Regions from separate parts of the Mesorhizobium sp. M1A.F.Ca.IN.022.07.1.1 genome, predicted to be linked through region 2. Evidence: riboswitches for the same ligand, from Rfam matches in the RefSeq annotation. Region 2 holds a riboswitch; the other holds the start of a gene.

Region 1 (3,405 bases), on a different contig from region 2:
TCGGCGTGTCGTACCAGGAATAGGGCAGGTCCTTGGTGACCGGCATCCTGCCCTTGATCAGCAGCGAGAAGCGCACGCGCCAATGGCCGAAATTGGGGAAGGAGACGATCGCGCGGTTGCCGATCCGAAGCAGCTCGTCGAGCACAAGTTTCGGGTTGCGGGTCGCCTGCAGCGTTTGCGACAGGACGACGAAATCAAAACCTTTGTCGGGGTAGAATTCGAGGTCCTTGTCGGCATCGCCCTGGACGACGGAAAGGCCGCGCGCCACGCATTCGTTGACGCCGCGCTGTGACAGCTCCAGGCCGCGGCCATCAACCTGCTTGGTCGCCTGCAGAACCTCCAGAAGCACGCCATCGCCGGAGCCGACATCGAGCACGCGCGAATGCGGCGGGATGAGATCGGTGACGACTTCGAGGTCGACGCGCTGAGCGCGATTAACGCTCATGGGCACACCTCCGGCCTTTGAGCATTTGCAGCCAATGGGAATCTCGGCGTCTCAGAAGTGCGGCCAGGACACAGAGATCGCGCGCCACTCATAGGCTGAGCCCCCTTGCGCGCGCGGCCGAGGCTATGAAGCCGTTGATGGCCGCGAACAATTCCGGTTCGTCGAGCAGGAAAGCGTCATGGCCGCGATCGGTCTCGATCTCGACGAAGGAGACGGACGCGCCGGCGGCGTTCAGCGCATGCACGATCGAGCGGCTTTCCTCGGTCGGGAACAGCCAGTCGCTTGTGAACGACACGAGGCAGAAGCGTGTCTTGGTGCCGGCGAAGGCATCCGCCAGCCGTCCGCCGTGGTCGGCGGCGAGGTCGAAATAGTCCATAGCGCGGGTCAGATAGAGGTAGGAGTTGGCGTCGAAGCGGTCGACGAAGGTCATGCCTTGATGGCGCAGATAGCTTTCGATCTGGAAATCGGCGTCGAAGCCGAAGGTCAGCGCCTCGCGATCCTGCAGGTTGCGGCCGAACTTGCGGTGCAGCGCTGCTTCCGAGAGGTAAGTGATGTGCGCGGCCATGCGCGCCACGGCGAGGCCCTTTTCCGGCCGCCTGCCGAAATCGAGATATTTGCCGCCGTGCCAGTCCGGATCGGCCATGACGGCCTGCCGCCCGACCTCGTGGAAGGCGATGTTCTGCGAGGAATGGCGGGCGCCGGTGGCGATTGGCAACGCGGAGAAGACGCGTTCCGGGTAGCTTGCGGCCCATTGCAGCACCTGCATGCCGCCCATCGAGCCGCCGAGCACGCAGAACAGCTTCTCGATGCCGAAATGATCGACCAGCATCAGCTGCGCCCGCACCATGTCGCGGATGGTGATGATCGGCAGGTCGAGCCCATAGGGCCTGCCTGTCGCCGGATCGGTCGAGGCCGGGCCGGTGGAGCCGAGGCAGCCGCCGATGACGTTGGCGCAAATGACAAAAAAGCGGCTGGTGTCGATGATCCTGCCGGGGCCGATCAGCACCTCCCACCAGCCCGGCTTGCCGGTCACCGGGTTGGTGCTGGCGACATGCTGGTCGCCGGTCAGCGCGTGGCAGACGAGGATGGCGTTGGAGCGGGCGTCGTTGAGGGCGCCGTAGGTCTGGTAAGCGACCTGGAACGGCGACAGCACGGTGCCCGCATCGAGTTTTAGCGGCTTGTCGGGACCGAACTGCAACACCGGGCTCGACGGTTGGTCGGCCTCGTGGTTGGTCCTTGGAGCGCGCTGAGCGGCCATTGCATTCCCCATCCAGTCGCATCGATCTCGCGATACGGCGTCCGGCCGGCAACGGACAACAAAAAACCGGCCTGCCTTCGCAAAGCCGGTTACAGGTTGCAAACGGCCCTTTAGCGAATTGTTTAACGTGGCTGCAAGCCGACCGGCCAAATCACCACGGGAGATCCGGCTGTTCTTCTAGGGCCAGCGCCGCGCTTCGTCAACGGTCTGCCTACGCGCGAGCGCGCCGGCCCCTCGACATTCGGGGCCACCGCCTGTATTTCCGCTGCGGCCTCGAACCAGGGCCTCTCGACGGATTTGTGACATGAAGCAGGATCAGCCACGTCCGACGCCCCGCGCGGGCATCATGGACATCGAGGCCTATGTGCCGGGAAAAAGTACCGCGCCGGCCGGCGTGACGAAGGTCTACAAGCTGTCGTCCAATGAGAATCCGCTCGGGCCCTCGCCGAAGGCGATCGAGGCCGCCCGGGAGGTGGCTGCCAAATTGGACGTTTATCCCGACGGCTCCGCCCGCCGGCTGCGCGAGGCGATCGCCGATGTGCACGGCCTCAATCCGGCAAACATCGTCTGCTCCAATGGCTCCGACGAGATCCTGGGGCTGCTGGCGCAGACCTATCTCGCGCCGGGAGACGAGGCCGTGTTCACCGAACACGCCTTCATGGTTTACAAGATCTATATCCAAGCCGCCGGCGCCAAGCCGGTGGCGGTCAAGGAGACGGACGAGCGCGCCGACATCGACGCAATCCTCGCCGCGGTGACGCCGGCGACGCGGATCGTGTTCCTCGCCAACCCCAACAATCCGACCGGCACTTATGTGCCGTTCCAGGAGGTGCGCCGGCTGCATGCCGGACTGCCCAAGAGCGTGCTCCTAGTGCTCGACGCGGCCTATGCCGAATATGTGCGGCGCAACGACTATGAAGCCGGCATCGAGCTGGCCGGGAGCTCGGAGAACGTGGTCATGACCCGCACCTTCTCCAAGCTCGGCCTCGGCGGCGCACGCATCGGCTGGATGTACGGACCGGCGCATATCGTCGATGCCATCAACCGGGTGCGCGGGCCCTTCAACGTCAATGCAACCGCGATCGAGGCTGGCATCGCGGCCATCCGCGACCGCGCCCATGTCGAGCGCAGCGTGGCGCATAACGAGAAGTGGCTTGCCTGGGTCAGCGAGGAGCTGACCGGGCTCGGGCTGCGCGTGACGCCCAGCGTCGGCAATTTCCTGCTGATCCACTTCCCCGACAACAAAAAGCATTCGGCAGCGGCCGCGGACGACTATCTCAGCGCGCGCGGCTACATCCTGCGGCGCGTCACCGGCTACGGCTTTCCCAACGCGCTGCGCATGAGCATCGGCATCGAGGAGGCCAATCGCGGCGTCGTCGAGGCGCTCAAGACATTTCTGAAAAGCTGAAGCACCATGACAGCACCGATGTTCGGAAGAATAGCGCTGGTCGGCATCGGCCTGATCGGTTCGTCGCTGGCCCGCGTCATCCGCCGGGAAGGCCTGGCGCGCCACATCGCTGTCGCGACGCGCAGCCAATCGACGCTCAAGCGCGCCGAGGAACTGGGTCTCGGCGATTCCTACACGACCGAGGCCGAAGACGCGGTGCGCGACGCGGATCTCGTCATCGTCTCGGTTCCGGTCGGCTCGTCCGGCGAGGTCGCGGCCGAGATCGCGCCGGCGCTGAAGAAAGGCGCGATCCTC
Region 2 (3,405 bases):
TGATCAACGCCGCCATCGCGAGATTTCCGAATGTTCCGGCGCGGCTCCTCGTCGGCGATGACAGGATCAGCGCCAATCCCAAGCTAAACAACTGCATCAAGGGCTGGCAGGCGGCGCGGCACGACTGGGTGATCCTCGCCGATTCCAACGTGCTGATGCCCAAGGACTATGTCCAGCATCTGATGGCGGCCTGGGGGCCGGACACCGGCCTCGTCTGCTCGACGCCGATCGGCTCGCGTCCGAACGGTTTCTGGGCCGAGGTCGAATGCGCCTTCCTCAACACGCTGCAGGCGCGCTGGCAATATGCCGGCGAAGCGCTCGGCCTTGGCTTCGCCCAGGGCAAGAGCATGCTGTGGAACAAGCCGATGCTGGATGCAAATGGCGGCATCCAGGCTTTGGCCGCCGAGATCGCCGAGGACGCGGCGGCGACCAAGCTGGTCAACAGCCTTGGCCTTCGGGTCAATCTCGTGGCCGCGCCCTTCGAGCAGCCGCTCGGCCAGCGCACGCTCGCCGAAATCTGGTCGCGCCAGGCGCGCTGGGCGCGGCTGCGCCGCGTCACCTTCCCATTGTTCTTCGCGCCCGAAATCCTGACCGGTGTGGTCGTGCCGCTGCTTCTGGCGCTGATCGCGGCGGCAAGCGCCGGTGTCAGCCTGCCCACGACCGCGCTCTGCGTGCTGGCGATCGCCTATGTGCCCGAATGCATGCTCGCCTGGTCCAAGGGCTGGCATCTGTCGCCGCGCAGCGTCACCGCGATGATCGTGCGCGACGCGATGCTTCCCGCCATCTGGGCGCGCGGCTGGCTTGGCGGGGCCGTCGAATGGCGTGGCAACGCAATGACCATCCGCAACAGCGGGATGACTGAACTCGAAGAGATTGCTTGAGCCGGCTGCGGCTCAAGCGCCCTCTTTGCCGCCGTGGCGGTTCATTCCTTCGCCGCCTTCAGCGCCTGTTCGATGTCGGCGAGCAGGTCGTCGGTATCCTCCAGCCCGACGGAGAGCCTGAGCGTGCCTGGTCCGATGCCGAGCTCGGCGCGGGCCTCGTCAGTGAGGTTTTTGTGCGTCGTCGTCGCCGGATGCGTGATCAGGCTCTTTGCGTCGCCGAGGTTGTTCGAGATCAGCACGATGTCGAGCGCGTTCTGCAAGGCGAAGGCCGCCTGCTTGCCGCCCTTGACGTCGAGGCAGATCAGCGTCGAGCCGCCCGACATCTGCTTCCTGACGATATCCGCCTGGGGATGGTCGGCCCGGCCCGGATAGATGACGCGGGCGATCTCCGGCCGGCCAGCCAGGAAGTCCGCGATCTTGCCGGCGCTTTCGGTCTGGTGGCGCACGCGCAGCGGGAGCGTCTCGAGGCCTTTCAGCAGCGTCCATGCGTTGAATGGGGACAGGCTCGGGCCGGTGTGCCGGAAATAATCGTGCAGGTTCTCGTCGATCCACTTCTTGTCCGACAGGATGACGCCGCCGAGGCAGCGGCCTTGTCCGTCGATGTGCTTGGTCGCCGAGTAGACCACGATATGGGCGCCGAGCTGCAGCGGCTTCTGCTGCAGCGGCGTGGCAAAGACGTTGTCGACGATCACGCGTGCGCCGATCGAATTTGCTAAAGCGGCGACAGCGGCGATATCGACCACTTCCAACGTCGGGTTGGTCGGACTTTCCAGGAAGAACAGCTTGGTGTTCGGCCTGACCGCTTTTTCCCAATTGGCAATGTCGGTGCCGTCGATCAGCGTTGCCTCGATGCCATAGCGCGGCGCCAGCGTCTCGACTACCCAGCGGCAGGAACCGAACAGGGCTCGCGCCGCAACGATGTGATCGCCGGCCTTGACGCTGCAGAGCAGGGCGGCGGACACGGCGGCCATGCCGGAAGCGGTTGCACGTGCGTCTTCCGCGCCTTCCAGCGCGCACATGCGCTTCTCGAACATATCGACGGTCGGGTTGGCGTAGCGCGAATAGATGAAGCCGGGTTCCTCGCCCTTGAAGCGGGCCTCCGCTGCCTGGGCCGTCTCGTAGACATAGCCCTGGGTGAGATACATCGCCTCGGCGGTCTCGCCGAAGCCGGAACGCAGCGTCCCGCCATGCACGAGTGCCGTCTGAGGTTTCCAGTTACGCGTCTTGGTCATCGCCCTGCTTCCAAACACAAAAAAACCGGCCGCGACGTCGCAACCGGTCCATACGGCCTTGCGGCCCGACGGTCCTTTAGCGACTTGTTTAACGTGGCTGCAAGCCGACCGGCCAAATCACCACGGGATAACGACCCTTTAGACCTCGCCCGCGCTTGCGTCAATTGCCGGCTTGATTAAGAGGGTTGTACCAGGCAGCCTCCGCAAAAGTGTCCCGCGGTTTTGCGACAGGAAACTGCGACGACAATGACTTCGCCCGGAGCCAGACATTGCGGCAGACAGGCATTCTTCCGGATCAGGACATCGCGGCGCTCTTCCAGTCGGGCGCGCTGAAGTCGCCGCGCGCGCTCGACACCAACCAGATCCAGCCGGCCAGCCTCGATCTCAGACTTAGCGACAAGGCCTTTCGCGTGCGGGCTTCCTTTCTGCCCGGTCCCGATCATCTGGTGGCCGACAAGCTGGACCGGCTGAAGCTGCATGAGATCAACCTTGCCGAGGGCGCGGTGCTGGAGACGGGCTGCGTCTACATCGTGCCGCTGCAGGAAAGCCTGGCGCTGCCGGCGGAAGTCTCGGCTTCGGCCAACCCGAAGAGCTCGACCGGACGGCTCGACATTTTCACGCGTGTCATGACCGACCGCGGCCATGAGTTCGATAAGATCGCCGCCGGCTATCATGGCCCGCTCTATCTCGAGGTCAGCCCGCGCACCTTCCCGATCGTCGTGCGCGCCGGCTCGCGCCTGTCGCAGATCCGCTTCCGCACCGGCAATGCCGTGCTGTCGGAGAATGAGTTGCGTGACCTCCATCACGCCGAGATGCTGGTTGCGACCGAGCCGCCCAACATCTCCGGCGGCGGCATTGCGCTCTCTATCGATCTCGACGGCGACAAGGACGGCCTGGTCGGCTATCGCGGCAAGCACCACACCGGCCTCGTCGACGTCGACAAGCGCGCCGCTCAGGATGTGGTCGACTTCTGGGAACCGCTCTACAAGAGCGGGGCCGGCGAGCTCGTGCTCGACCCGGACGAGTTCTACATCCTGGTCTCTCGCGAAGCCGTGCACGTGCCGCCGCTCTATGCCGCCGAGATGACGCCTTTCGATCCGCTGGTCGGCGAGTTCCGCGTCCACTATGCCGGCTTTTTCGACCCGGGCTTCGGCCATTCCGCCGCCGGCGGCAGCGGCAGCCGCGCGGTGCTTGAAGTGCGCAGCCACGAGGTGCCGTTCATCCTCGACCACGGCCAGATCGTAGGCCGCCTCGTCTACGAGCATATGCTGAAGCGGCCGCAGGCGCTCTAT

Evidence for each region. A riboswitch is a leader RNA that binds a small molecule or an ion and turns the genes downstream of it on or off. The one in region 2 is predicted to bind S-adenosylmethionine.
Region 1: it holds a riboswitch for S-adenosylmethionine, as region 2 does, so the genes downstream of both, EOA75_RS08795 (homoserine O-acetyltransferase) here and EOA75_RS17650 (O-succinylhomoserine sulfhydrylase) in region 2, are expected to answer to the same signal.

The regions. Positions count from the first base shown of each region.
Region 1 is NZ_RZST01000051.1:19,024-22,428, forward strand. Features, by position in the region: gene metW (methionine biosynthesis protein MetW) at 1-445, opposite strand, end outside; gene EOA75_RS08795 (homoserine O-acetyltransferase) at 534-1,703, opposite strand; SAM riboswitch at 1,794-1,871, opposite strand; gene hisC (histidinol-phosphate transaminase) at 2,008-3,111, shown strand; gene EOA75_RS08805 (prephenate/arogenate dehydrogenase family protein) at 3,118-3,405, shown strand, end outside.
Region 2 is NZ_RZST01000149.1:8,225-11,629, forward strand. Features, by position in the region: gene EOA75_RS17645 (ceramide glucosyltransferase) at 1-881, shown strand, start outside; gene EOA75_RS17650 (O-succinylhomoserine sulfhydrylase) at 923-2,113, opposite strand; SAM riboswitch at 2,170-2,247, opposite strand; gene EOA75_RS17655 (2'-deoxycytidine 5'-triphosphate deaminase) at 2,383-3,405, shown strand, end outside.